DNA from 3 places in the Streptomyces flavalbus genome. Region 2 is predicted to be linked to each of the others. Evidence: riboswitches for the same ligand, from Rfam matches in the RefSeq annotation. Region 2 holds a riboswitch; each other region holds the start of a gene.

Region 1 (7,816 bases), 410 kb from region 2:
ACGGCGCCGGTCGTGGCGCCGCCCACCGACCCGGGGGAACGGGACGCCTGGGTGCGGTCGGTGCTGGCCTTCGCCGACTACCGCGCCCCGGAACGGCACAAGGTCACCCGGCGCGTGGACGCCGTCCTGCTGCACCCGGTGTGGGGGACGGTGACGTTCCTCGCGGTGATGGTGCTGTTCTTCCAGACGGTCTTCACCGTGGCCGCCCCGCTCCAGGACGCCGTCGAGGCGCTCTTCGTACGGCTGTCCGGCCTGGTCGCCGAGCACGTCGGGCCCGCCTGGCTGGCCGGGCTGCTGGGCGACGCCCTGATCGGCGGCGTCGGCGGGGTCGTGGTCTTCGTACCGCAGATCGTGCTGCTGTTCCTGCTCCTCGCCCTGCTGGAGGGCGTCGGCTACCTGGCCCGCGCGGCGTTCCTGATGGACCGGGTGATGGGGCGGTTCGGGCTGGAGGGGCGGGCGTTCGTGGCGCTGCTGTCGTCCTTCGCCTGCGCGATCCCCGGCATCATGGCCACCCGCACCCTGCCCTCGGCCAGGGACCGCCTCGCCACCATGATGGCCGCCCCGCTGATGACCTGCTCGGCGCGGCTGCCGGTCTACGTCCTGCTCATCGGGCTGCTCGTCGACCCGTCCGGGCGGGTCGGCCCGTTCGGCGCGCAGGGCCTGGTCATGTTCGGCCTGTACCTGCTCGGCGCCGTGTCCGCGCTGCTGGCCGCCTGGGTGTTCAAGAGGCTCGGCGACCGGCGCGGCCAGACGGTGCCGTTCTACATGGAGATGCCGCCCTACCGACTGCCCGCCCCGCGCGCGGTGCTGGTGGCGGTGTGGTCGTCCGCGCGTGCCTTCCTGCGCAAGTGCTCCACCGTCATCGTCACCACCACCGTCGTCCTGTGGCTGCTGCTGAACCTGCCGCTGCACTCCGCCGCGCAGCTCCGCGCGGCGGGCGTCGACCCCGACGACCCCGTCGCCGTGTCCGCGTACTCCGTCGACCACAGCTACGCCGCCGACCTGGGCCGCTCCGTCTCCCCCGTCTTCGAGCCGCTCGGCTTCGACTGGCGGATCAACATCGGCGTCCTGTCCGCGCAGGGCGCCCGCGAGACCTTCGTCGCCACCCTGGGGCAGGTCGCGGCGGCCGAGGACCCGGAGGACCCGGCGCGGGCGCTGCGGACCATGACGTACGCCGACGGGCCGCACGCCGGGGAACCGGTCTTCACCGCGCCCACCATCGCCGCGCTGCTGGTCTACTTCGTGTACGCCCTCCAGTGCATGGCCACGGTGGCGGTCCTGCGCCGCGAGACCGGGACGTGGAAGTGGCCGGGGATCGCCCTCGCCTACCTCACGGCGCTGGCCTGGCTGATGGCCTTCCTGGCCCGGACGGTGACCGTTCTGCTGGGGGGCGGGTGAGGAGAGCGTGATTCCCCTTCACCCGCAGCGGGTTCCGGGTGAGCCCGAGGCGCTGCGCTGGATCATCCCCGCCGGGACACTGCCGTGCACCGGCGTACCGGCCGGGGTTCCCGGGCCGCTGGCCGCGCTGCTGGCCGACGGGACGCTGGGCCGGGTCGTGGTGGAGCCCGGGGCGGTGGTCACCTGCCTGGGTGCGGGGCGTGGTTGGGGTACGGAGGTCGCCCCGGTTCGTACGGCGCTGCACGCCGCGTTGGCCGATCCCGGGGGGTGGGTGGCCGGGGGTGGTGGTACCGACGGCGCTCGTGACGATGACGTACGGCTGCGCGGTGCGGTCCGTGAGGTTCTTGCCGGGGCCGTGGGGGACTTCGCCCGGTCGCACGGGGGCGGCATCGAACTGGTCGGCGTGGACGGGGGCGTCGTGACCGTCCGCCTCGCGGGTGCCTGCCACGGCTGTCCCGCCGCCTGGCTCACGCTGCACCGGCGCCTGGAGCGGGAGTTGCGCCGACGCCATCCTGGTCTGGTGGGGGTGCGGGAGGTGGGGGCGCGGTGACTTAGGGGTCGGCGCTGGTGACGTAGGAGTGGCGACAGGGGCCGGTGGGCCCTACTGCCGTGCCTGTTCGGCCCAGGCGGGTGGGTGTTCGGCATCGCCATGCTGGCGTGGGACCGGCCCGGGGCTGGTCAGGGGGCCGCCCCCGAACCGGCCGACCGTGACGTGAACCGCTGGAGACCCATGAGCAGTCCGGAGACACCGACGAGGGCCGTGGGGCAGTGGGGGTGGCCCAGGCGGCCCGCCGACCGCACCGCTCCGGCCGTCACGTCGACGAAGCACGGGGTGGTCGAGGACGTACTGGGCATCCTCACCGGCACCTTCCTCGCCTCGCTCGGGCTCTTCCTCCTCCAGGCCAGCGGGACCGTCACGGGCGGCACCGCGGGGCTGGCGCTGCTGCTCAGCTACGCGGTCGACGTGCCGTTCGGGGTGGTCTTCCTCGCCGTGAACCTGCCCTTCTTCGCGCTCGCCGTCCGGCGCAAGGGCTGGAGCTTCACGATCCGTACGGCGCTCTCGGTCGGCGTCGTCTCCCTGATGGCCTCGCTCCACCCCGCCGAGATCACCGAACTCGCCGTCGACCCGGTCTACGCCGCGCTCGCCGGGAACCTGCTCGCCGGGGTGGGGCTGCTCGTCCTCTTCCGGCACCGGTCCAGCCTCGGCGGCTTCAACATCCTCGCGCTGGTCGCGCAGGAACGGTTCGGTCTGCGGGCCGGATACGTGCAGATGGCCCTGGACGTCGTCATCGTGGTCGCGTCCCTGGCGGTCGTACCGCCGCTGAAGGTGCCGCTGTCCGTCGCCGGGGCGGTCGTCCTCAACACCGTCCTCGCCCTCAACCACCGGCCGGGGCGCTACACCGGTACCTGAAAGCCGTGGTGGGGGCTGGTGGCGGAGTGTGGCAGGATGCCGGGGACGGATGCGGAGGAACGCCGGTGCGGACCTGAGGGTCCAAGTCCGGGGCGGGCCCGCCACTGTGACCGGGGAGCCGTCTCCCGCTGATGGCCACTGGCGGCCGGTGTGAACCGGCGGCTGGGAAGGCCGGGAGCCGACGCCGGTAACCCTGCCGTACGCGCGGGGTGCCGAGAGCCGGGAGCCAGGATATTCCGGCCGTCCCGTAGCCGGGCGCTGCCTGCCCGGGGTGCGGCTCGTGCACGGCGGCGTGGAGAACCGCCGAGAGAGTAAGGACTGCCTTCGTGGTGCCTTCGACTGGCTCGGACCCTTCTAGCGGCCCTGCTGCCTTTGCCTTTGCCTCTGCCTCTGCTCTTGCGGTTGGTTCGTGGCTGGAACGCGCGCTGGCCGCCATCACCCCCGCGGACCCGGGCGCCCTCGCGGCGGCCCGGGACCGCCAGAACCGTCTGACCAAGCCGCCCGGCTCGCTCGGCCTGTTGGAGGAGGTGTCGGTCCAGCTCGCGGGCGTGGCGGGCAGTTGTCCGCCGCCGATGCCGACGCCCGCCGCGGTGGCCGTCTTCGCCGCCGACCACGGGGTCCACGCCCAGGGCGTGAGCGTCTGGCCGCAGGAGGTGACGGCGCAGATGGTCGCCAACTTCCTGGCCAGCGGCGCCGCCGTGAACGCGCTGGCCGCCCAGGCGGGGGCGAGGGTGGTCGTGGTGGACGTGGGCGTCGCGACGGACCTGCCGGTCCCGGACCCGACCCCGGACGGGCTGCTACGACGCCGGGTCCGGGCGGGCACCGCGGACATGACCCGCGTACCGGCGATGACACGTGAGGAGGCGGTCCGCGCGGTGGAGGTCGGCATCGGCGTGGCCTGGGAACTCGTCGACGACGGCTGCCGGTGCCTGCTCACCGGCGACATGGGCATCGCCAACACCACGGCCTCGGCGGCGCTGATCGCCGCGTTCACGGGCGTGGACCCGGACGAGGTGACCGGTCACGGGGCGGGGATCGACGCGGCGGCGCGCCGGCGCAAGGTGGGCGTGGTGCGCGCGGCCCTCGATCTGCACCAGCCGGACCCACGGGACCCGTTGGGGGTGGTGGCGGCGGTCGGCGGCCTCGAACACGCGGCGCTCGCCGGGTTCGTGCTGGGCGCCGCCGCGCGCCGGGTGCCGGTGATCCTGGACGGGGTGATCGCCTCGTCGGCGGCCCTGGTGGCGGCGGCGCTGTCACCGGACGCCGTGGCCGCGTGCGTGGCGGGACACCGCTCGGTCGAACCCGGCCACACCGTCGCCCTGCACCACCTCGGCCTGCGCCCCCTGGTCGACCTGGGGCTACGGCTCGGCGAGGGCACCGGTGCGCTGCTGGCCCTGCCGCTGGTGCAGGCGGGGGTGCGGGCGCTGCGCGAGATGGCCACGTTCGACTCGGCCGGGGTGACGAACAAGCACGCCTGACTCACGCGACCGGGCCCGGCTCAGCGGGCCCCGCGCCGGAGGAGAGGGGCAGGGCGCCGTGACAGTGCTCCTGCCCCTGCTCCATGGTGCCCGACAGCGCCGCCTCGCCACCGCGCGGCGAGGACGCCATCAGCCCTCGGGCCGCAGCAGACCACGCTCGTACGCCTTGGCCAGCCGCTGCGGAACCAGATGCGGCACACCGTCCACCGTCACCGACACGAGCTGCGGCGCGACCGCCTTCCACTGCGCGCGCCGGTGCCGGGTGTTGCTGCGCGACATCTTGCCTTTGGGTACGGCCATGGGGGCCTCCGGGTGGGGGTGATCGGTGAGCGGGACAGACGATACATGAAAATGGATGTCATTAACATCCCGGCTCAAGGGCTGCCGCATGGCTGGAAACCCTCGTCCGCGCGTTGCTCTTCCCTAAAGTCACTGTTCCTGCCGCGGGTACGGCGAAGGCCGTGCCGTGGCCGACGGAGGGCGGGAGTGAGGGAGTTCATGACCTTCGAGCAAGAGTGGGCCGCGCTGCGCACGGCGGCGGCCGAGCGTACCTCCACGCGGCTCAACAGCGTCCCTGCCGAGGGAGGCGGTGGCGACGGGAGGGATCTGGTCGTCAACCGGGACGACCTCGGCGCCATCGGCAATGACGCCTACGACCTGCTCGGACGGTTGGCGAAGGAGGGCGACATGGCCCGGCCCGCCACGTTCGACGCGGCGACGGCGTTGACCAACGGGAACTTCGTGAGCGGGGCAGCCGTGCTGAAGGTGCATGACTACTGGCAGACCCACCTGAGGACCCTGCTGGACGCCTGCGCGCAGATCTCGAACCACCTCGATTTCAGCAAGGCCCAGCACGCCAAGGACGAGGCGAAGATCGAGGGGCACCTGACGCGGATCTCCGTGCTCACGGAATACATGAAGTAGGGCTACTGAAACAGGGCTACATGGAGCAGGGCTAGGGGGAAGCGCTCGACGTGCTGAGGTACGAGGACTTGATCGACGCCCCGGTGGCGAAGCTGAAGGCCGCCGTCGACGACTGGTCGGACATGGCGCGGAAGCTGGACACACTCGCCACGGATGCCACCGACGGGATGAGGGCGAAGGCGGACAAGGCGTCCTGGGAGGGCGTCAACGCAGGCGTCACCAAGGCGTTCATCGGCAAGACGGCCAAGGAGTTCGCGGACGCCGCCGCCGAGGCCAAGGGCGTGAGGCTGATCCTGGAAGAGGGCTACGCGGCCATCAAGAAGGCCAGGGACGACCTGGTCAGCATCCGGGACCACGAGGCGCACGCGGCCGGTGTCCGCGTGGACGGCAAGGGCAGGGTCACGGCGCTGAAGCCGCTGTCCGAGGTCCCCGAGGCGCGGCGCGACCCCGACTACAACGACCTCCTGCGGGAGGAGAGGCGGAACATCGCGGCGTGGCAGAAGAGGATCGACCTCATCGTCGACAACTGCAACGACGCCGACCTCGCCCTCAAGAACGCCCTTGAGGCCAACGTCACCGACCGCAAGGACTTCAGCGCCCCGAAGTACACGAAGCTGGACCAGGAGGAGGCCGCCCGCGCCGCCGCTCTCGCGGCCAAGGGCCGGGACCTCACACACGTGGAGCTTCGGCAACTCAACGATCTGTTGAAGGACAACAGTTCGTCGATGGAGTTCGCCAAGGGCTTCTACGAGAAGCTCGGCCCCGAGAAGTCGCTCGCGTTCTTCGGTCAGCTCTCCACGGACACGTACGACCTGGGCAAGCTCGACGCGCAGCGACTCAAGGATGTCCAGGAACTCCAGAAGAACCTGGGCCTGAATCTGGCCACCGCCTCACACGACAAGGAGTTCACCGCCAAGTGGGGGCCGGAACTCCGCAGGCTGGGTACGGAGCACATTCCGCTGGCCAAGCACGAATACGGCGGGCCGTTCGGGTACCAACTGCTCGGCGGAATCATGCGGTACGGGAACTACGACGCCAAGTTCCTCAACCCGATCGCCCAGCACGTGGCGCAACTGCACCAGAAGCAGCCGGACCTGTTCGCCGGGAACAAGGTGGTGAACAGTTCGTTCAAGAACCCGTACAACCCCTCCGGCGTCAACGGGGCTGGCTATGACCCGGCCATCGCCATGCTGGAAGCGCTCGGCAACAGCCCGGAAGCGGCGAAGAAGTTCTTCACCGACGCGCCGACCGCGTGCAACGAGGACGGAACGGTCAATTACGAGGCCACGGCCGACCTCGGAAAGAACAAGTACGGGGAGGCGATCAACAACTACCTCGACTTCTTCACCAACGAGGAGTGGGAGTCCTTCCCCGACGTCAATACCCTCGACCAGAACGAGCTGGAGGCGTCCCTCAACCAGATGCCCGACGCCCTCGGCCACGCCCTGGAGGCGGCGACCCTCGGCTACCCGGCCGGGCACCCGGACGCCGACATGGTGCGGGACGCGGACAACGCCGCCGTCATGCGGCAGGTCATGGAGAAGTACGCCGCCGACCCGGGCCTGCTCAAGGAGCACCACGAGGCGATGGCCGACAGCCTGGGCGTCATGGGCGCCGGGTATGTCGACGACATCAACTGGGCGCTGGAAAAGAACCATACGGGCAGCGTGTTCGCCCCAGTGTGGAACGTGGACGGGCACCTCACCTTCGGGGACACCGTGGACGGGAACGGGCGGAGCGTCGTCCGGGGCTTCCTCAGCACCCTGGGCCAGCACCCGGACGCGTATGCGACGCTCTCGACCGCGGAGCAGGCGTACACCCGCAGCGTGCTGGAGGGGACAGTAGGCCCGGACGGGCGCATCCAGGAGGGCGCCGCGCGGGCGGCCGTGCGGGTGGGCGCCGAGGTGCAGGGGATGCTCGACCAGTCGCGGGCCGACCAGGTCGAGGCGACGAACCTCAAGGTCCACGAGGATTATGAGAAGGCGGTGGCCAAGCGGGCGGGCTGGGTCGAGTTCGGGGCCACGGCGGGCCTCGCGGCGGGCGTCGCCTTTCTGCCCGCGACGGCTGCGGTGGGTACGGCGGCGGTGCTCATCCCGCTGGCGACCGACACCGCCAGCGGTGCGGCCGAGCAGGTTATCGGCCAGATGGTGGGTGACATCTCCGGTAGCTCGGTGGAGAAGCACAAGGAGGAGATCGAGGAACTCACCGACACGGAAAGGAGGAGGGTCTTCGCCGCCGGGGAGAGCATGGCCGAGGCCCCTATGGAGGAGTTCACAGAGCGGCACGGCGTGGGCCGCAGCAGCACGCTCTGGGAGGACCTGCACTCAGCCATGCTGGACGGGTACGGGACCGGTAACGACCGGGAGAATCAGCAGGGCAACCGACCGGAGACCGGCTGAGGTCAGTGAATGGCCGAGGAAGCGTAAGGATGCGAACAGTGATCAGGCGTAGATCGGCACGCTGCGGACGCCTCGCTGCGGTCGTGGTCGGCTCGTTGCTTCTCGGGGCCACCGGCTGTGGAGGGGACGACGAAGCCCCGGCCGACAAGGACGTGGCAGGGACTGAACTCTGCGGCGGCAAGGCTGTTTCCGCCGAGGCGTCCAAA
Region 2 (7,816 bases):
CGCTTGCGCTGGCCGTAGGAGAGCAGATGGGTGGGCCGGTCGGCCAGCGCGGTGATGTCCAGCGCGGCGAGCGCCTCGTCGACCCGGGCGCGCACCTCGGCGTCGGGCAGCCCCAGGTTGAGCGGCCCGAAGGACACGTCCTGGGAGACGGACGCCGCGAACAACTGGTCGTCCGGGTCCTGCACCACGAGCTGCACGGTCGTCCGCAGCCGGGTGAGCCCCTTGCGGTCGTAGCCGACCGGCCGCCCCTCCAGGGTCAACCGGCCCTCGCGGGGGCGCAGTCCACCGCTCAGCAGCCGCATCAGGGTGGTCTTGCCGCTGCCGTTGCGGCCCAGGAGGGCGAGCGCGCGCCCCTCGTGGATGGCGAAGTCGAGGCCGCTGAGGACGGTGGGCCCGTCCTCGTAGGCGAAGGACGCGCCCCGCAGGGCGACCAGGGCGGGCTCGCTCATGTCAGCGGCCTTTCGAGTACGAGGGTGAGGGCGGCGACCGCCGCGAGCAGGGCGAGGCTCGCGCCGGTGAACCGCGCGGAGACGCGGGCCTCCGGCAGCAGCACCCGCAGGGAGCCGTCGTAGCCGCGTCCGGCGAGTCCGGCCTGGAGGCGCTGCGCCCGGTCGAAGGCCCGCACGAACGCGGTCGCGCCGAGCCCGGCCAGGGACCGCCAGGTCGCCGCGCGGGTGGTGTGGCCGAGCCGGGCGGCCTGCGCGGCGCGGATCCGCCGCACCGAGTCCAGCAGCAGGAAGCTCATCCGGTACGTCACCAGCGCGACGTCGACGACGGGCGCGGGCACCCCGGCGCGCACCAGGCGCGGCAGCAGGTCCGACATCGGCGTGGTGAACGCGAACAGCAGCACGCCCAGGGACGCGGCCGACGTCCGCAGCAGCAACTCCCCGGCGCGGGCCGGGCCGTCGGCGGCGAGGGACACGAAGCCGTCCGGGCCGCCGACCTGGACGAGCAGGGTGGCGGCGCCGGTCACGCAGAAGCCCAGCGGCACCTTGTAGGCCCGCCACAGCCTGCGGCCCGGCACCCCGGCCGGGCCGAGCAGCAGCGTCAGCGCGGTCAGCAGTACCAGGGCGGCGCCCGGCCAGGGCGGCAGGGAGATCGCGAGCACGGTCAGACCGAGTCCCAGCACGGCCTTGTCCACGGGGTGGCGGCGGCGCCAGCGGCTGCTGTGCGCCGCCGCGTCGATCGGCAGCACCGGCGCTCAGTCCTGTCCGGTGGCGGGATCGGTGGGCTGCCCGGCGGTCTGTCCGGCGGTCTGGGCGGCCCGCGCCCGTTCCTCGCCCTGGCGCCTGCCCCTTCGCAGCCCGAAGTAGTAGGCGAGGAAGCCCGCGCCGAGCGCCGCCTGGAGGGAGAACAGACCGGACTCGATCTCCCCGGACGGCGGTTCGTACAGCGGTGAGAACCAGGGCTCGTAGTCCGGGTGCTGCTCGGTGATCGCCGTCTCCGCCTGCCCGTCGGAGCCGGTGAACGGCTCGTCCTTGTGGTCGCCGAGGCCGAGCGCCAGCGGCAGCACGGCGAGCGCGGCGACCAGCGCGAGGAGTACGAGGTTGATCTTCGCGTTCCGGCTCATCGGGTCACCGCCTCCGCCTCCGACGCCGCCCGCCGCCCCCGCGCCCCGGTGACGAGCACCCCGAGCCGGGTCAGCTCGCCCTTGCTGGACTGCACCAGCAGCCGCATCACCAGCACCGTCAGCAGGCCCTCGCTCACCGCCAGCGGGATCTGCGTGACGGCGAAGATGGAGCCGAACTTGCCGAGCGCGCCGAGGAACCCGCTGCTCGGGTCGGGGAAGGCCAGCGCGAGCTGGACGCTGGTGACGCAGTACGTGGACAGGTCGGCGACGAACGCGCCGCCGAAGACGGCGGCCATCAGCGGTACGTCGAAGCGGCGCAGCAGCCGGTAGGCGCCGTACCCGGCCCACGGGCCGACGATCGCCATGGAGAAGACGTTGGCGCCGAGCGTGGTCAGCCCGCCGTGCGCCAGCAGCAGCGCCTGGAACAGCAGCGTGATGGTGCCGAGCACCGCCATCACCGGCGGCCGGAACAGGATGGCGCCCAGACCGGTGCCGGTGGGGTGCGAGCAACTGCCGGTCACGGACGGCAGCTTCAGCGCGGACAGGACGAAGGTGAAGGCGCCGGACGCCCCGAGGAGCAGGGTGCTCTCGGGGTGCTCCCTGACCTCACGGGTGAGTGACCGGACTCCGTGGACGACGAACGGCGCGGACGCGACACCCCAGGCGATCGCGTGCGCCGGAGGGAGGAAACCCTCGGCTATGTGCATGGCTCAGCAGACCCTCTCCAGCACCTCGTGGATGGTTGACGCGCCTTGGCCGGTCTCCTGGCTGACGGGTACCACCGCCCGTGCTCCGCCTTCCCGGGTCCCGAAGGACCCAGTGGCCGCCCCTAGGGGCTGGAGCCGGACTTCCCGATCACAGTGGCGAGGGCCGCACCGGCATCACACCGGATTTCCCGTTCACCAAGGCGTGGTGACAGTAATCGGCCCCCGGGGGTGGTGACAAGCGGGCATCAGGGGCGCGAATACGGGCGCACACCCGCACACCGGCGCACTCGGACGCCCCGGGGTGCCCTGTCTCACACTCGGGGCCCGGGAGCGGTGGTGGGCGGGACTGGCCGGGCGCCTACAGCCAGCCGCGTCGCTTGAACACCACGTACAGGCTGACGCAGACCAGCCCCATCAGGGCGATGGCGAAGGGGTAGCCGAACAGCCAGTGGAGTTCGGGCATGTGGTCGAAGTTCATGCCGTAGATCGTGCCGACCAGGGTCGGTGCGAAGAGGATCGCCGCCCAGGCCGAGATCTTCTTCAGCTCCTCGTTCTGCGCGAAGCCCGCCTCCGCCAGCGCCCGCATCTCCGCGTTCTGCTGCTGGGTCACCAGCGTGGCGTTGACGGTGAGGATGTCGGTCAGGGCCTGGCGGAAGCCGTCGACGCGTTCGCTGGTGTGGGTGACGTGGTCGGCGACGTCGCGCAGGTAGCGCTGGAGTTCCTCGTCGGTGCCGTACTTCGCGAAGCCCGCCATCAGGCCGTGCAACATGCCGACCAGGGGGCGGGTGGAGCGCTGGAACTCCACCATCTCCCGGGAGAGTTCGTAGATGCGGCGGGAGACCTCCGGATCGCCGCGGAAGACCTCGGTCTCGATCTCGTCGATGTCGTTCTGCACGCCCTCGACGACCGGCGCGTACCCGTCGACCACCGCGTCCAGGATGGCGTACAGCACCGCCTCGGGACCGAGGCGCAGCAACTCCCGGCTGTCCTCCATGCGGTGGCGTACGGCGGACAGGTCGGGGGCGCCGCCGTGCCGCACCGTGATCACGAAGTCCGGGCCGACGAAGACGTGCAGCTCACCGAAGTCGACCTCCTCGGGTGCGTCGAGGTAGCGGGCGGCGCGCAGCACGACGAAGAGGGTGTCGCCGTAGCGCTCCAGCTTCGGCCGCTGGTGGGCCTCCATCGCGTCCTCCACCGCGAGCGGGTGCAGGTCGAACTCGGCGGCCAGCGACAGCAGTTCCGCGTCGGTGGGGCGGGCGAGCCCGATCCACGCCATGCCGGAGGGGTGCTCGCGCAGCTCACGGTAGGTCTCCGCGAGGGTGCCGGGGGAGGAGACGCGGACGCCGTCCCGGTACAGGGCGGACTCCACGACGCTGACCGGCTCCGGCGGCGACGGCTCGGGCGCCGCCTCGGGGGGCGCCGGGGGAGTCTGCCGCGGGGGCCGCTCCGCGGGCCGCGACCGCCGCCAGACCGGCTTCAGGGCGCTCCTCGCGCCGGGACGGTCACGTCGCTCGGACATCACGGCTGCCTTCCGGTGGGGGTACGGCGTCAGGGTGATCGACGAGCAGGATATACGGGGGCGAAACGTACGACCGGGGAGTACCCGAGCCGCGGACACCCCGTCATGAGTAGGTCAGGAACTGTCCGCCATCCGCGCTAGCGTGCGGAGCATGACGAAGACGGCCCCGGCGGCGCCCCTGCTCACCACCCGCGCCCTCAACCGCGCCACCCTCGCCCGGCAACTGCTGCTGCGCCCCGCCCGGCGCACCGCGGCCGACGCCGTCGGGCACCTGCTCGGGCTCCAGGCACAGAACGTCAAGCCCCCGTATTACGCGCTCGCCGCCCGCCTGGAGGGGTTCGGGCCCGAGGAGCTGTCCGGGCTGATGGCGGACCGGGCCGTCGTACGGATCGTCACCATGCGCTCCACCATCCACACCCACACCGCCGACGACGCCCTCACCCTGCGGCCCCTGGTGCAGCCCGCCCGGGACCGGGAGATCAACGTCTTCCGCAAGGGGCTGGTCGGTGTCGACCTCGAACGGCTCGCGCGGCTCGCCCGGGAGCTGGTGGAGGCCGAGCCGCGCACCATGGGGCAACTGCGGGACGCGCTGGGCGCCGAGTGGCCGGACGCCGACCCGCGGTCCCTCGCCGTCGCCGCCCGGTGTGCGCTGCCGCTCGTCCAGGTCACCCCGCGCGGGGTGTGGGGCCGCTCCGGGCAGGTCGCCCTCACCACCGCCGAGCACTGGCTGGGCCGCCCCGCCGAGCCCGCGCCCGCCCCGGAGGACGTCGTACGGCGCTACCTCGCCGCGTTCGGCCCGGCGTCCGTGAAGGACATGCAGACCTGGTCGGGACTGACCCGGCTGCGGCCCGCCTTCGAACGGCTCCGCCCCGAGCTGCTCACCTTCCGCGACGCGCACGGCACCGAACTCCTCGACCTGCCCGACGCGCCGCGCCCCGACCCGGACACCGGGGCACCGGCGCGGCTGCTGCCCGAGTACGACAACCTGCTGCTGTCCCACGCCGACCGCACCCGCGTCGTGCCCGCCGAGTACCGGGGCCGCACCTGGCAGGGCAACGTCGCCCACGCCACCTTCCTCGTCGACGGGTTCCTCGCGGGCGTGTGGCGGCTGCGCGACGACGCCCTCGTCATCGAGCCGTTCGGCCGCCTGACCGCCGTACAGCGCGCGGAGGTCACCGCGGAGGCGGAGCGGATGCTGGGGGTGCTGCACCCCGGGGAGCCGTACGACGTGCGCTTCGGGACCGTCGTAGGGGTGTGAGCGCGTGGAGAGGGGGCGTTGCGGGCCGCTCGTGGAGGCCCGCAACGCCCCCTGGTATTTCACCTGAGGGGTACTCAGGAGCCGTGGGCCGGTGACCGACCGGTCATGAGGCGAGCTGGGGGTGGCGTGACGTTCCGGAGGAGGGGGCGCGCACCCGGCGGGCCCGGGACGGCGGTGGCGGCGAGCGCCGCCACCGCCCCGCGTCTGGCGGTGTTCCTGGCGCGGTCGAGCCCGGACATGGATCTCCTCGTTGGCCGGTGGGGGGTCGCCCGGGGTGCAGGCCCGGGCGTTCGGCACGGCCCTTACGCTAGGGCCGCCCGCGGGGCCCGCCCAATGAGGGAACCCCCTAAGGGGGAGGGGAGTTGGCAGGGAAAACCCTCGGTCCCGGACGGCAAACCTTCGTTGTCGCCCGGGTGTCCCGGCTGTTCCCGCTGTCTGGGCTGTCCCGGCTGTCCGGGCCGTCGTCAGCCCGTCGTGCGGCCCGCCGCCAGGCGGACCAGGTCCACCCGTGAGCGTATGCCCAGCTTCCGGTAGACCCGCGTCAGGGTCGCCTCGACCGTCTTCACGCTGATGAACAGCCGGGCCGCGATCTCCCGGTTGGTGGCGCCCTCCATCACCAGCGCCGCGACCTGACGCTCCATCGCCGCCAGGCCCTCCAGCGCGGCGGGCGGCGCGGGCGCGGGCACCGGCGCCACCGGCTCCGGCGCGCCCGCGGCGACGGCCGCGTCCACCTGCCGCAGCCACGGCAGCGCCCGGCACCGCCGGAACAGCCGCGCCGCCTCCTCGTACGACGACGGCGCCGCACCCGGCCGCAGGGCCCGCAGCCGCGCCAGTTCGAACGCGGCCCGCGCCTCCTCCAGGCCGTACCCCAGCTTGCCGAGCCGGTCCTGGACCGACGTGAGCTGCGCCAGCGCGTCGTCCACGTCGCCGTGCGCGGCCCGCACCAGCGCCTCCGCCCGGTCCAGGACGGCCAGCACGCTCTCCCGGTCCAGGCGCAGCGCCTGCTCGCGCGTGACGTCGATGACGTCCCGCGCCTCCCCGGTCTCCCCGATCCGCACCAGCGCCTCCGCGAGGTCGCCCTGCCACCGCCCGCGCGCCGGGTCGGTCACCCCGAGCCCCTCCTCCAGGACCCGCACCCGGCGCAGCGACCGGGCCGCGCCGACCGCGTCCAGCGCGACGAGCTGGGCGTGCCCGAGCGCCGCGAGCGCCCGCGACAGGTACACCGTGTCGCCGTCCTCCTCGGCGTGCGACACCGCCTCCTGGGCCAGCGTCAGCGCCCGTCCGGCGTCCCCGCCCGCCGCCTCCGCCAGCGAGGTCAGCATCGCGGAGGCGCCCTCGCCGATGCCGCAGTCCCGGGCCAGCCGCAGCCCCTCGCGGGCCAGGTCCAGGGCCCGGCCGCAGTGCCCGGAGCGCAGCTCGGTGTCGGCGAGGAAGCGCAGGAAGTGCACCTCGGACTCGACCATGCCGCGCCGCCGCGCCTCCCGCAGCAGCGCGGTGACGGTACCGCGCGCCTCGGTGAGCTGGTCGCCCATCAGCAGCCAGCGGAACCGGGCCGCCCCGGCGCCGTTGTGGTGGCACGCCACCTGCGGGTCCTGCGGCTCGCGCAGCGCCCGCTTGATCGTCAGGGGCGCGTCGGGGTGGCCCATCAGGGTCTCCGACTGCGCCTGGAACGCCAGCGCCAGCAGCTCGGTGCGCCGGTCGCCACCGCGGGCGGCCAGCTCGGCGGCGTGCGCGGCCTCGTGCCGGGCCTCCGCGAAGTCGCCCTCGACCATCAGCCCGCGCCACGCGAGCTGGTAGTGGACCAGGGCGAGCAGCCGCGGGTCGTCGCCCGCGTCGGCGAGGGCCTGCGGGAAGACCGCGTCGACCTCGCCCAGGGCCTGCCCGGCGGCCTCGATGACGACCATCCAGGCGCCCACCCGGTCGGCGGAGGCGGTGGCCCGGGTCAGCACCTCGTGGGCGATGTCCCGCGCCAGGTCCACCTCACCGGCGAGCAGCGCGTCCTCGGCGGCCTGGAGCCTGCGCCCGTCGGGTCCTGGCACGCCGTGCGCGGGGGTGTGCCGGGCGGCGAGCAGACCCAGCGACGCGGCCACCGAGGGCGCCCCGCGGTCCCGGGCCAGCGCGGCGGCCTCCGCGAGCCGGGCGGCCACCTCCGGGTCGGCGCCGGTGGTGGCCAGCGCCAGGTGCCGGGCGCGTTCGATCGGGTCGGAGGCGGCGCGGGACAGCGCGGCGTGCGCGGCCCGGCGCTGCTGCCCGGTCGCCTCCGCGTACAGCGCGGCCGAGATCAGCGGGTGCGCGAACCGTACGGCGGGCCCCTCCGGCTCCGTCGCCAGCAGGCCCAGCTCCGCCGCGCGGGCGGTCTCCGCCTCGGCGTCCTCCCGTCCGGCCGCGTGCAGCAGGGCCAGGGTGGGGCGGGCGCCCGCGCTGGCGACGAGCAGGGTGTGCCGGGCGCCCGGCGGCAGCATCTGCAGGCGGCTGAGGACCAGCGCCCGCAGCGAGGTCGGCACCGGCAGCGGCTCACCGGGCCGCGGCGGCGTGGGGCTCTCGGCGAGGGCGCGGCCCAGTTCGAGGGCGAACAGCGGGTTGCCGCCGCTGGTGCGGTGGATGTCCCGGACCGTGGAGCGGGACAGCCCCGCGTAGCCGCGCTGGTCGAGCAGCCCGGACACCTGGGCGCGGGTCAGCGGGCCGAGCCGCAGCGCGAGCGTGTCCGGGGGTGACGCGCGCAGATGACGGTCGTACTCCTGGCCCTCGGTGCGCACCGCGCA
Region 3 (7,816 bases), 1.1 Mb from region 2:
ACGCTGAGGATGGACGCCGTCACCGACTTCGCCTCCCGCGGCGACGGCCCGGTCTTCGCGGGCTCCCTCTTCCCGTTCGTGTTCATCACCATCGCCTGCGGCGCGCTGTCCGGGTTCCACGCCCTGATCTCCTCCGGCACCACCCCGAAGATGATCCAGAAGGAGACCCAGGTCCGGATGATCGGCTACGGCTCCATGCTGATGGAGTCGTCGGTCGCCGTGATGGCGCTGGTCGCCGCGAGCATCATCGACCCCGGGCTGTACTTCGCCATGAACGCGCCCGCCGGGGCCATCGGCGGCACCGTGGAGAGCGCCTCGCAGGTGGTCACCGGCTGGGGCTACCAGATCACCCCGGAGGACCTCGCCGCCGCCGCGCGGAACGTCGAGGAGTCCTCGCTGCTGTCCCGCACCGGCGGCGCGCCCACCCTCGCCGTCGGCGTCTCGCAGATCTTCTCCGAGGTGACGGGCGGGAGCCTGAAGGCGTTCTGGTACCACTTCGCCATCATGTTCGAGGCGCTGTTCATCCTGACCGCGCTCGACGCGGGCACCCGCGTGGGCCGGTTCATGCTCCAGGACACCCTCGGCAACGTCTACAAGCCGTTCCGGAACGTCAGTTGGAAGCCCGGCCTGGTCATCACCAGCGCGCTGGTGTGCGGGCTGTGGGGGTACTTCCTCTGGGTGGGCGTCCACGAGCCGCTCGGCGGGATCAACCAGCTCTTCCCGATCTTCGGCATCTCCAACCAGTTGCTGGCCGCCGTCGCGCTGGCCGTCTGCACCACCCTGCTGGTGAAGTCCGGGCGCCTGAAGTGGGCCTGGGTCACCGGCGTCCCGCTCGTCTGGGACGCCACGGTCACCCTCACCGCGAGCTGGCAGAAGGTGTTCTCCAGCGACCCGCGCGTCGGCTTCTTCGAGCAGCGCGGTGTCTACCAGGCCGGGATCGACCGCGGCGAGGTCATCCCGCCCGCCAAGGACATGGACGACATGCACACCATCGTCACCAACTCCACGGTGGACGGCGTCCTCTCCGCCGTCCTCGCGCTCCTGATCGTCGTCGTGGTCGTCGACGCGCTCCGGATCTGCGTCCGGCACGTCCGCCGCCCCGCACTGTCCACGCTCAGCGAGGCGCCGTACGTCGAGTCGAAGATCGTCGCCCCGGCCGGGCTGTTCCCGACCAAGGAGGAGAAGGAGGAGGCCCGTGACGCCGTCGGCACTGACACGCGCGTTTAGGGGCGTGCGCTGGTACCTGCGGGAGCTGACCGACGAGTCGGCGTACGAACGCTACGTGGCCCATCTGCGCGAGGGCCACCCGGAGGCGGAGGTGCCGTCCCGGCGCGCGTTCGAGCGGATGCGGACGGACCGGCGGGAAGCGGACCCACGGCAGGGCTTCCGCTGCTGCTGAGCCGCCACTACCTGCACGAGTGCCGACCGATATCCGGACGAGGGGTTCCGTTTGCGCCATCCCCTGACCTAGATTGCCTGCGCGTTACACCGGTGATCAGTGAGGGGACGGAGTCGCCAGATGTCACAAGCACCACCTGAAGCGAACAGAACGGCGGTGGTGACGCCCGTGCGCGTCGTCATCGCCGTCTGTCTGATAGCACCCTTCGTATCGATGCTGTGGGTCGGCTCCTACGCCAAGACCGACCCGACCCTGATCGGCATCCCGTTCTTCTACTGGTACCAGATGGCCTGGGTCGTGCTCTCGGCCGGGCTGACCTCGCTGGCGTACCAGCTCTGGCACCGCGACCAGCGTGCCCGCAGGCAGCGGCAGGGGGGTGACGGGGCATGAAGGACGGCGTCAACGGCGTAGCGCTCACCGTCTTCGTCCTGTTCTTCGTCGCCGTCACGGTGATGGGGTTCCTCGCCGCGCGCTGGCGGAAGGCGGCCAACGAGCACAGCCTCGACGAATGGGGGCTGGGCGGCCGGTCCTTCGGCACCTGGATCACCTGGTTCCTGCTCGGCGGCGACCTGTACACGGCGTACACCTTCGTGGCGGTCCCCGCGGCGATCTACGCGGCGGGCGCGTCCGGGTTCTTCGCGGTGCCGTACACGATCCTCATCTACCCGATGATGTTCGTGTTCCTGCCCCGGCTGTGGTCGGTCTCCCACAAGCACGGCTACGTCACCACCTCGGACTTCGTCCGCGGCCGGTTCGGTTCCAAGGGGCTGTCGCTGGCGGTCGCCGTCACCGGCATCCTCGCCACCATGCCGTACATCGCGCTCCAGCTCGTCGGCATCCAGGCCGTCCTGGACGTGATGGGCGTGGGCGGCGGCGAGAACACCCACTGGTTCGTCAAGGACCTGCCGCTGCTGATCGCCTTCGGCGTGCTGGCGGCGTACACCTACTCCTCGGGGCTGCGCGCGCCCGCGCTGATCGCGTTCGTCAAGGACACGCTGATCTACCTCGTCATCGCGGTCGCCATCATCTACATCCCGATCAAGCTGGGCGGCTTCGACGACATCTTCGCCGCGGCCAGCCAGAAGTACGAGGCGGCGGGCGCGGGCGGCCTCACGCCGACGGCCGCCTCCCAGTGGACGTACGCCACGCTGGCGCTGGGTTCGGCGCTCGCGCTGTTCATGTACCCGCACAGCGTGACCGCCGTGCTGTCCAGCCGCAGCCGTGAGGTGATCCGCCGCAACTCCACCATCCTGCCGCTGTACTCGCTGATGCTGGGCCTGCTCGCCCTGCTGGGCTTCATGGCGATCGCGGCCGGGGTCCAGGTGGACAACGGGCAGCTCGCGATCCCGCAGCTCTTCGAGAACATGTTCCCGGACTGGTTCACGGGCGTCGCCTTCGCCGCCATCGGCATCGGCGCGCTGGTCCCGGCGGCCATCATGTCCATCGCGGCGGCCAACCTCTTCACCCGCAACATCTACAAGGACTTCCTGAAGCCGGACGCCACCCCGGCCCAGGAGACCAAGGTGTCCAAGCTGGTGTCGCTGCTGGTGAAGGTGGGCGCGCTGGTCTTCGTCCTCGGCATGGACAAGACCGTCGCCATCAACTTCCAGCTCCTCGGCGGCATCTGGATCCTGCAGACCTTCCCGGCCCTGGTCGGCGGTCTGTTCACCCGCTGGTTCCACCGCTGGGCGCTGCTCGCGGGCTGGGCGGTCGGCATGGTGTACGGCACGGTCGCCGCGTACGGCGTCTCCTCGCCGACGCAGGCGCACTTCGGCGGCTCGTCGAAGGAGATCCCGGGCATCGGGGAGATCGGCTACATCGGCCTGACGGCGTTCGTCCTGAACCTGGTCGTCACGATCGTCCTGACCTTCGTCCTCAAGACCCTCAAGGCCCCCGAGGGCGTGGACGAGACGAGCCCGGAGGACTACTCGGCGGACGCGGGTGACCCGGGAGTACAGGTCGAGCTGCCCCCCGCGACGGCGGACACCGCACGCACCTAGGGGTCGACCAGCCACGACCACCCCGCGGCGGGCCGCCAAAAGCAAGTGCTACGGCGGCCCGCTGTCGTCCACACTCCCCGCATGGACATCCAGATCCGGCCCATCGAGCCCACCGAACACACCACCCTCGGCGACATCACAGCCACCGCCTACCTGGACGACGGCCTCCTCGACTTCGGCGAAAGCGACGCCTACCTCCACGAACTGAGGGACGTCACCAAGCGCGCCGCCTCCGCGGAGGTCCTCGTCGCCGCCGCCGAAGGCCGGGTCCTCGGCGGCGTCACCTTCGTGCCGGGCCCCGGCCCCATGTCCGACATCGCCCGCCCCGGCGAGGCCGAGATCAGGATGCTGGCCGTCGCCCGCGAGGCCCGCGGACGCGGCGCGGGCGAGGCCCTGGTGCGCGCCTGCCTCGACCGCGCCCGCGCCACCGACGGCTGCACGGGCGTCGTCCTGTCCACCCAGCGCACCATGCGCGCCGCCCACCGCGTCTACGAACGGCTGGGCTTCACCCGGGCCCCGGAGCGTGACTGGAACCCGCTCCCGGAGCTGGACGACATCTCCCTGCTCGTCTACGAACTGACGCTCTGAAACCGGCCCGACACAACATCTGGGGGTGGCACGCCGCCCCGGCACAAGATGTATGCTCATGCTCGCTGTCGCCGCAGGGGAATCCGGTGCGAATCCGGAACTGTCCCGCAACGGTGTACATGCGTGTTTCCGCACGCCTGGTCAGTCCGAGGACCTGCCGACAGCGCGCCCGGCCGACCGGTCCGGGTGCCATGACGTCCGGGCCTCGTGGAATGGGCCGGTGGACGCGACGCCACGCGCGCTCGTGAGCTGCCCCCTGCCCTCCACAGGGCCCAGGCCCCGTGCCGAGCGAGGGAGAGCCCCACGTGACCATCGCGCCAGCGGATCCCGCTTCAGCGACCCCGGTGGACACCGGCGGTCCCGGTACCGCGCTGCTGCGGACCCTGACCGAGCTGACCGCCGACCTGCCCGACGCCGACCCCGGCCGGGTCGCCGCCGCCGCGCTGCGCGGCCGGTCCGCGCGGGCCGACGAAAGGGAGCTGCGCGAGCTGGCCACCGAGGCCGCCGCCGGGCTGATCTCGGAGGACCCCGCGTACTCCCGGCTCGCGGCCCGGCTGCTGACCCTCGGCATCCGCGCCGAGGCGGCCTCGCAGGGCGTCACGTCGTTCACGGAGTCCGTCGCGACCGGGCACCGCGAGGGCCTGATCGCCGACCGCACCGCGGACTTCGTCCGCGTCCACGCCGACCGCCTGGACGCGCTCGTCGACCCGGACGCCGACGACCGCTTCGGCTACTTCGGGCTGCGCACCCTGCACTCCCGCTACCTGCTCCGGCACCCGGTCACCCGGCAGGTCATCGAGACGCCCCAGCACTTCCTGCTGCGGGTCGCCGCCGGGCTCGCGGAGGACGACAGCCGCCGCTCGGTGGACGAGGTCGCCGCGCTGTACGCGCTGATGAGCCGCCTCGACTACCTGCCGTCCTCGCCCACCCTGTTCAACTCCGGCACCCGCCACCCGCAGATGTCGTCCTGCTACCTCCTGGACTCCCCCAAGGACGAGCTGGACTCCCTCTACGAGCGCTACCACCAGGTCGCCCGGCTCTCCAAGCACGCGGGCGGCATCGGACTGTCGTACAGCCGCGTCCGCTCGCGCGGTTCGCTGATCCGGGGCACCAACGGGCACTCCAACGGCATCGTCCCGTTCCTGAAGACGCTGGACGCCTCGGTGGCCGCGGTGAACCAGGGCGGGCGTCGCAAGGGCGCGGCGGCGGTCTACCTGGAGACCTGGCACTCCGACATCGAGGAGTTCCTGGAGCTGCGGGACAACACCGGCGAGGACGCCCGCCGCACCCACAACCTCAACCTGGCGCACTGGGTGCCGGACGAGTTCATGCGCCGGGTCGCCGAGGACGGCACCTGGTCGCTGTTCTCGCCGTCCGACGTGCCCGAGCTGGTCGACCTGTGGGGCGCGGAGTTCGACGCCGCCTACCGCGCGGCCGAGGCGGCGGGCCTGGCGCGGAAGACCGTCCCGGCCCGTGAGCTGTACGGCCGGATGATGCGCACCCTCGCGCAGACCGGCAACGGCTGGATGACCTTCAAGGACGCCGCCAACCGCACCGCCAACCAGACCGCCGAGCCGGGCCACGTCATCCACTCCTCCAACCTCTGCACGGAGATCCTGGAGGTGACGGACGACGGTGAGACCGCCGTGTGCAACCTGGGCTCGGTCAACCTCGGCGCGTTCGTCGACGTCGGGGACGGCGGGGACGGCGGGGACATCGACTGGGAGCGCCTGGACGCCACCGTCCGCACCGCGGTCACCTTCCTGGACCGCGTGGTCGACATCAACTTCTACCCGACCGAGCAGGCGGGCCGCTCCAACGCCCGCTGGCGGCCGGTGGGCCTGGGCGTGATGGGCCTCCAGGACGTCTTCTTCCAGCTCCGGCTGCCCTTCGACTCCGCCGAGGCGAAGGGCCTGTCCAGCCGGATCGCCGAGCGGATCATGCTCGCCGCGTACGAGGCGTCCGCCGACCTCGCCGAGCGCAACGGCCCGCTTCCGGCCTGGGCGAAGACCCGCACCGCGCGGGGCGTGCTGCACCCCGACCACTACGACACCGAGCTGACCTGGCCGGAGCGCTGGGCGGCGCTGCGCGAGCGGATCGCGGCGGTCGGGATGCGCAACTCCCTGCTCCTCGCCATCGCGCCGACGGCGACGATCGCCTCCATCGCGGGCGTCTACGAGTGCGTCGAACCGCAGGTGTCCAACCTGTTCAAGCGCGAGACCCTCTCCGGTGAGTTCCTCCAGGTCAACTCCTACCTGGTACGGGACCTGAAGCGGCTCGGCGTCTGGGACGACCGCACCCGGGAGGCGCTGCGCGAGGCGGGCGGCTCGGTGCAGGGCTTCTCCTGGATCCCGGAGGACGTACGACGCCTGTACCGCACGGCGTGGGAGGTCCCGCAGCGCGCCCTGATCGACATGGCGGCGGCCCGGACCCCGTTCCTCGACCAGGCCCAGTCCCTGAACCTGTTCATGGAGACGCCGACCATCGGCAAGCTCTCCTCGATGTACGCGTACGCCTGGAAGTCCGGGCTGAAGACGACGTACTACCTGCGCTCCCGCCCGGCGACCCGGATCGCCCGAGCCGCCCAGGCCGCCACCCAGGCCACCATCCCCGCCCCCGAGGCGGTCGCCTGCTCCCTTGAGAACCCCGAGTCCTGCGAGGCCTGCCAGTAATGACCAGCCGTACCACCAACCTGCTCGACCCGGGCTTCGAACTGACCCTGCGCCCCATGCGCTACCCGGACTTCTACGAGCGCTACCGGGACGCCATCAAGAACACCTGGACCGTGGAGGAGGTCGACCTCCACTCCGACGTCGCCGACCTGGCGAGGCTGACGCCGGGCGAGCAGCACCTGATCGGCCGTCTGGTCGCCTTCTTCGCGACGGGCGACTCGATCGTCGCGAACAACCTGGTGCTCACCCTCTACAAGCACATCAACTCCCCCGAGGCGCGGCTGTACCTGTCGCGGCAGCTCTTCGAGGAGGCCGTGCACGTCCAGTTCTACCTGACGCTGCTTGACACCTACCTGCCCGACCCGGAGGACCGCACGGCCGCGTTCGCCGCCGTCGAGAACATCCCCTCCATCCGCGAGAAGGCCGAGTTCTGCTTCAGGTGGATGGACTCGGTGGAGGAGATCGACCGCCTGGAGACCCAGGCCGACCGCCGCCGCCTCCTGCTCAACCTGATCTGCTTCGCCGCGTGCATCGAGGGCCTGTTCTTCTACGGCGCCTTCGCGTACGTCTACTGGTTCCGCAGCCGGGGCCTGCTGCACGGCCTGGCGACCGGCACCAACTGGGTCTTCCGGGACGAGACCATGCACATGTCCTTCGCGTTCGACGTCGTGGACACCGTCCGCAAGGAGGAGCCGGAGCTGTTCGACGACGCGCTCCAGCGGCAGGTCACCGACATGCTGAAGGAGGCCGTCGAGGCGGAGCTGCAGTTCGGGCGCGACCTGTGCGGTGACGGGCTGCCGGGGATGAACACCGACTCGATGCGGCAGTACCTGGAGTGCGTCGCCGACCAGCGCCTGACCCGCCTGGGCTTCGCCCCGGTGTACGGCTCCGAGAACCCGTTCCCCTTCATGGAGTTGCAGGGCGTCCAGGAACTGACCAACTTCTTCGAGCGCCGCCCGTCCGCGTACCAGGTCGCCGTGGAGGGCACGGTCGACCTGGACGAGGACTTCTAGGTCGGCTACCCCAACGCCACGTAGTCCCCGGCCGACGCGGCCCGCGCGGTCGTCGTCGTGCCGGGGAAGTACCAGCGCCAGGTGCCCGCCGAGGAGACGGTCACCTTGGTGCGCAGCAGGCCGGAGCCGTCGGCCGTGACGGTC

Evidence for each region. A riboswitch is a leader RNA that binds a small molecule or an ion and turns the genes downstream of it on or off. The one in region 2 is predicted to bind cobalamin.
Region 1: it holds a riboswitch for cobalamin, as region 2 does, so the genes downstream of both, cobT (nicotinate-nucleotide--dimethylbenzimidazole phosphoribosyltransferase) here and ACFQZ6_RS28570 (energy-coupling factor ABC transporter permease) in region 2, are expected to answer to the same signal.
Region 3: it holds a riboswitch for cobalamin, as region 2 does, so the genes downstream of both, ACFQZ6_RS23950 (ribonucleoside-diphosphate reductase subunit alpha) here and ACFQZ6_RS28570 (energy-coupling factor ABC transporter permease) in region 2, are expected to answer to the same signal.

Annotation. Positions count from the first base shown of each region.
Region 1 covers NZ_JBHTEB010000001.1:5,964,163-5,971,978, forward strand. The annotation lists gene feoB (ferrous iron transporter B) at 1-1,398, shown strand, start outside; gene ACFQZ6_RS26755 (NifU family protein) at 1,406-1,948, shown strand; gene ACFQZ6_RS26760 (YitT family protein) at 2,129-2,809, shown strand; cobalamin riboswitch at 2,865-3,045, shown strand; gene cobT (nicotinate-nucleotide--dimethylbenzimidazole phosphoribosyltransferase) at 3,139-4,287, shown strand; gene ACFQZ6_RS26770 (hypothetical protein) at 4,289-4,417, opposite strand; gene rpmF (50S ribosomal protein L32) at 4,417-4,587, opposite strand; gene ACFQZ6_RS26780 (hypothetical protein) at 4,786-5,211, shown strand; gene ACFQZ6_RS26785 (hypothetical protein) at 5,262-7,610, shown strand; gene ACFQZ6_RS26790 (hypothetical protein) at 7,640-7,816, shown strand, end outside.
Region 2 covers NZ_JBHTEB010000001.1:6,378,441-6,386,256, forward strand. The annotation lists gene ACFQZ6_RS28555 (energy-coupling factor ABC transporter ATP-binding protein) at 1-449, opposite strand, end outside; gene cbiQ (cobalt ECF transporter T component CbiQ) at 446-1,195, opposite strand; gene ACFQZ6_RS28565 (energy-coupling factor ABC transporter substrate-binding protein) at 1,202-1,570, opposite strand; gene ACFQZ6_RS28570 (energy-coupling factor ABC transporter permease) at 1,567-2,277, opposite strand; cobalamin riboswitch at 2,308-2,492, opposite strand; gene ACFQZ6_RS28575 (magnesium and cobalt transport protein CorA) at 2,636-3,796, opposite strand; gene ACFQZ6_RS28580 (winged helix DNA-binding domain-containing protein) at 3,948-5,054, shown strand; gene ACFQZ6_RS28585 (ATP-binding protein) at 5,519-7,816, opposite strand, start outside.
Region 3 covers NZ_JBHTEB010000001.1:5,299,652-5,307,467, reverse strand. The annotation lists gene ACFQZ6_RS23975 (carbon starvation CstA family protein) at 1-1,227, shown strand, start outside; gene ACFQZ6_RS23970 (YbdD/YjiX family protein) at 1,196-1,399, shown strand; gene ACFQZ6_RS23965 (DUF3311 domain-containing protein) at 1,520-1,789, shown strand; gene mctP (monocarboxylate uptake permease MctP) at 1,786-3,399, shown strand; gene ACFQZ6_RS23955 (GNAT family N-acetyltransferase) at 3,481-3,987, shown strand; cobalamin riboswitch at 4,040-4,163, shown strand; gene ACFQZ6_RS23950 (ribonucleoside-diphosphate reductase subunit alpha) at 4,293-6,659, shown strand; gene ACFQZ6_RS23945 (ribonucleotide-diphosphate reductase subunit beta) at 6,659-7,672, shown strand; gene ACFQZ6_RS23940 (hypothetical protein) at 7,678-7,816, opposite strand, start outside.